DNA from 2 places in the Streptomyces sp. NPDC050448 genome. Region 2 is predicted to be linked to the other one. Evidence: riboswitches for the same ligand, from Rfam matches in the RefSeq annotation. Region 2 holds a riboswitch; the other holds the start of a gene.

Region 1 (2,385 bases), on a different contig from region 2:
CGCGCACGCCAAGCTGATCGAGGTGCCGGGCCGGACGGTGGACATCGTCGGCACGGGCGGCGACGGGGCCAAAACGGTGAACATCTCGACGATGTCGTCGATCGTGGTCGCCGGTACCGGCGCCAAGGTGGTCAAGCACGGCAACCGGGCCGCGTCGAGCGCGAGCGGTTCCTCGGACGTGCTGGAGAAGCTCGGCGTCAACCTGGACCTCACCCCGGCGCGGGTGGTCGAGGTCGCCGAGGAGGCCGGCATCACCTTCTGCTTCGCGGTGAGGTTCCACCCGGCGCTGCGGCACGTGGCCGCGGCCCGCAGGGAGCTGGGCATCCGGACCACCTTCAACTTCCTCGGCCCGCTGACCAACCCGGCGCGGGTACGGGCGCAGGCCACGGGCGTGGCGGACGCCCGGGTGGCCCCCATCGTGGCGGGCGTCCTGGCGGAGCGCGGCTCCTCGGCGCTGGTGTTCCGCGGCGACGACGGCCTGGACGAGCTCACGACCACCGCCACCTCCCGGGTGTGGTGGGTCCGCGACGGCCGGGTGGACGAGCAGCCCTTCGACCCGCGCGACGTGGGCATCCCCCTGGTCGACGTCGCGCAGCTGCGCGGCGCGGACGCCTCGTACAACGCGGATGTCGCCCGCCGCGTGCTGGCCGGCGAGACCGGCCCGGTCCGCGACGCGGTGCTGCTGAACGCGGCGACGGCCCTGGTGGCCCTGGCCCCCGGCACGGGCTCCCTGGAGGACCAGATCCGCGCCGGCATCACCCGGGCGGCGGAGGCCGTCGACTCGGGTTCCGCCCGGGCGGCCCTGGACCGCTGGGTGGCGGCCAGCAACGCGTAGCGGTGCGAGAACGGCGTGAAACGGGCGACCCCGGTCCAGCATGCGGACCGGGGTCTTGCGCGTGAGGGATCTTGTGGCAGGATGCTGACCAGGTCACGAGTGACAGCGTTTCGGCCCCGGCTTGCTGTCCGGCAACCCTCCTTCCGTGGCGGGGTGCCCCGGGTGATGACCAGGTCGTAGGCAGAAAGGCCTACGGCAAGCGCGGATCCCTCGACACCAGGGGTCCTGGTCTCTCGAGGAGCGTTTTCCGTGAGCAAGCGAATGCGATAGGGCGACTCCGCCCCTTCTTCACCCTCCGTGCGGCCCCCAGTCGTCCGCGCGTCGAGGCAACTCCCGTACCCCTGCCGCACGTGCGTCCGCGCATGCGTGCACCCGCGTACGGGCCATCCGGAGCCATTCAGCCTGCCCTGCCGGGAGATACCGCCATGTCCACGTACCCGAACGCCGTCGCCACCGCCGTCGCCACCGTCACCGCCGACACCGTGACCGCCCCGGTCGACCCCGCCTGTGCCGAGCCGCTGCCGGTCCTCGGCCGGGACGTCACCGTCCCGCTCGTCACCGGCGGCGAGGTCACCTATGCGGCCCTCGACTACGCGGCCAGCGCCCCCGCCCTCCAGCGGGTCTGGGACGACGTCGCCGCGTACGCCCCCTACTACGGCAGCGTGCACCGCGGCGCCGGCTACCTCTCCCAGCTCTCCACCGACCTCTTCGAGCAGAGCCGCGCCACGGTCGCCGAGTTCCTCGACTGCCGCCCCGCCGACCAGGTCGTCTTCACCCGGTCCACCACCGACTCCCTGAACCTGCTCGCCGCCGTACTCCCCGCCGGCTGCCAGGTCTTCGTCTTCGAGACCGAGCACCACGCCTCGCTGCTGCCGTGGGGCGACGCGCAGGTGACGTACCTCAACGCCCCCCGGACCCCGGCCCAGGCCGTCGCGACCCTGGAGCGGGCGCTGGCCGACCGGGAGCCCTACGGCCCGGCCCTGGTCTGCGTCACCGGCGCGTCCAACGTCACCGGTGAGCTGTGGCCGGTCAAGGAGCTCGCCGCCGCCGCGCACGCCCACGGCGCGCGGGTCGTCCTTGACGCCGCCCAACTGGCCCCGCACCACGCCGTTTCCGTGCAGGAGCTGGACGTGGACTGGGTGGCCTTCTCCGGGCACAAGCTGTACGCGCCGTTCGGCTCGGGCGTGCTGGCCGGCCGCGCGGACTGGCTCCGGCAGGCGCAGCCGTACCTCGCCGGCGGCGGTGCCTCGCGGAAGGTCGCCCGCCGCGAGGACGGCGGCGTCGACGTCGAGTGGCACACCACGGCCGCCCGCCACGAGGCCGGCTCCCCGAACGTCATCGGCGTGTACTCCATCGCCTCCGCCTGCCGGGCGCTGGACGAGGCCGGCTTCGAGAACCTCGTCGCCCGCGAGCGGCACCTCATCGCGAAGGTCCGGGGCGGCCTGGCGCAGGTCCCGGCGGTCCGGATCCTGTCCCTCTTCGGGGACGACGCCCCGCGGGTCGGCGTCATCTCCTTCGTGGTGGACGGCTGGAACAGCTCGCACTTCGCG
Region 2 (2,385 bases):
CAGGGTCTTGAGGCCGTCACCGGTGTTCAGGACCACTGTGGTCAGCGCCGGGTCGAGCTGCCCGTTCTCGATGAGCTTCTTGGTCACGCCGACGGTCACGCCGCCCGCGGTCTCGGCGAAGATGCCCTCGGTCTGCGCGAGGATCTTGATGGCCTCGACGACCTGCTCGTCGTTGACGTCCTCGACGTAGCCGCCCGTACGACGGGCGATGTCCAGGACGTACGGGCCGTCGGCCGGGTTGCCGATGGCGAGCGACTTGGCGATGGTGTTCGGCTTCTGCGGGCGGACCACGTCGTGACCGGCCTTGAAGGCGGTCGACACCGGGGAGCAGCCCTCGGCCTGGGCACCGAAGATCTTGTACGGCTTGTCCTCGACGAGGCCGAGCTTGATCAGCTCCTGCAGACCCTTGTCGATCTTCGTCAGCTGCGAGCCGGACGCGATCGGGATCACGATCTGGTCGGGCAGCTGCCAGCCGAGCTGCTCGCAGATCTCGTACGCGAGCGTCTTGGAGCCCTCGCCGTAGTACGGGCGCAGGTTGACGTTGACGAAGCCCCAGCCCTCGCCCAGCGGGTCGCCGATGAGCTCGGAGCAGAAGCGGTTGACGTCGTCGTAGTTGCCCTCGATGCCGACCAGGTCGCCGCCGTACACACCGGCCATGACGACCTTGCCCTGCTCCAGGTCGTGCGGGATGAACACGCAGGAGCGGAAGCCGGCCCGGGCGGCCGCGGCGCCGACGGCGCCGGCCAGGTTGCCCGTGGAGGAGCAGGAGAGCGTGGTGAAGCCGAAGGCGCGGGCGGCCTCGACGGCGATGGCCACGACGCGGTCCTTGAAGGAGTGCGTCGGGTTGCCGGAGTCGTCCTTGACGTACAGCTTGCCGGTGACGCCGAGCTCCTTGGCCAGGTTCCGGGCGTCGACGAGCTTGGTGAAGCCGGGGTTCAGGCTGGGCTTGGAGGCCACGTCCGCGGGGACGGGCAGCAGCGGGGCGTAGCGCCAGATGTTGTTCGGGCCGGCCTCGATCGCGGCGCGCAGGGCCTGCGGGTCGCCGGTGGGAAGGTCGTAGGCGACTTCCAGCGGCCCGAAGCACTCGACGCAGGCGAAGATGGGGCCGAGCTCGAAGCGGGTACCGCACTCACGACAGGAAAGGCCGGTGGCAGGTCCGAGATCGACAGAGGTGGCAACAGTCTGTGCAGCCATGATGGCGAGGCCCTTTCTCCTCATCTTCCCCATGGCGCACTTCGCCATGAGACGGAATTGGCACCTTCCCTAGCCGGGGACCTCGCTGCTGCAAACAAGCGCGAGAACCGACTGGAGGGTTGCCGGGGCTTCAACGGGCCGTGTCCCTCTGCCCCTCTGGATGAGCGGTATGGCACCGGGTCGCGCGCTCTGGGCACGTCCGGGCATTTGTTCGCGGGGACCCCCGGCATGCGGTGGCCCTTCGCGTTGTTCAAGACTGTAACTGAAGGTCCGGTTGGTTGAGACAGCCGTCCGAACCGCGAGATGGATCACTTTTCGGCGGAAACCGCCGAGGACCGACGAGGAACCAAGGAGTGCCGAACGTGCTGGAAGAGGTGGAGCGCTGGTTTGCGGACCGCTCCTGGTCCGCGGCCGACCGACCGCTCGACCAGCTGCTTTCCGCGAAGCGGGCGGCAGGCACCACGGTCAGCGTCGTCCTGCCCGCGCTCGACGAGGAGGAGACGGTCGGCGCCATCGTCGAGGTGATCCGGCGCGATCTGATCGACGGGCTGCCGGTGCCGCTGGTCGACGAACTGGTCGTGGTCGACTCGGGTTCCACCGACCGGACCGCCGAGGTGGCCGCGAAGGCCGGCGCCCGGGTGGTGCACCGCGACGAGATACTGCCGCGCATCCCGGCCCTGCCCGGCAAGGGCGAGGTGCTGTGGCGCTCGCTGCTGGCCACCACCGGCGAGATCGTCTGCTTCGTCGACGCCGACCTGCGGGACTTCTCGGCCACGTTCGTCTCCGGGATCGTGGGGCCGCTGCTGACCGAGCCGGACGTGCAGTTCGTCAAGGCGATGTACGACCGCCCGCTCGGGGACGCGCCGGGCCAGGGCGGGCGGGTGACCGAGCTCGTCGCCCGCCCCCTCCTCAATCTGCACTGGCCGCAGTTGGCGGGCTTCGTCCAGCCGCTGGGCGGCGAGTACGCCGTACGGCGCTCCCTGCTGGAACGTCTCCCCTTCCCCGTCGGGTACGGCGTCGAGCTGGGCCTGCTGGTGGACGCGCTGCACACGGTCGGGCTGGACGCGCTGGCCCAGGTGGACGTCGGCGTACGGCTGCACCGCCATCAGGACGGCCGGGCGCTGGGCCGGATGGCCGCGGCGATCTACAGCACGGCCCTGGTACGCCTCTCGCGCGGGCACCACGTACGGC

Evidence for each region. A riboswitch is a leader RNA that binds a small molecule or an ion and turns the genes downstream of it on or off. The one in region 2 is predicted to bind S-adenosylmethionine.
Region 1: it holds a riboswitch for S-adenosylmethionine, as region 2 does, so the genes downstream of both, AB0I68_RS01770 (aminotransferase class V-fold PLP-dependent enzyme) here and thrC (threonine synthase) in region 2, are expected to answer to the same signal.

Annotation. Positions count from the first base shown of each region.
Region 1 is NZ_JBFAJR010000001.1:373,611-375,995, reverse strand. Features, by position in the region: gene trpD (anthranilate phosphoribosyltransferase) at 1-835, shown strand, start outside; SAM riboswitch class IV at 927-1,043, shown strand; gene AB0I68_RS01770 (aminotransferase class V-fold PLP-dependent enzyme) at 1,261-2,385, shown strand, end outside.
Region 2 is NZ_JBFAJR010000022.1:98,981-101,365, reverse strand. Features, by position in the region: gene thrC (threonine synthase) at 1-1,194, opposite strand, end outside; SAM riboswitch class I at 1,212-1,361, opposite strand; gene AB0I68_RS24605 (glucosyl-3-phosphoglycerate synthase) at 1,557-2,385, shown strand, end outside.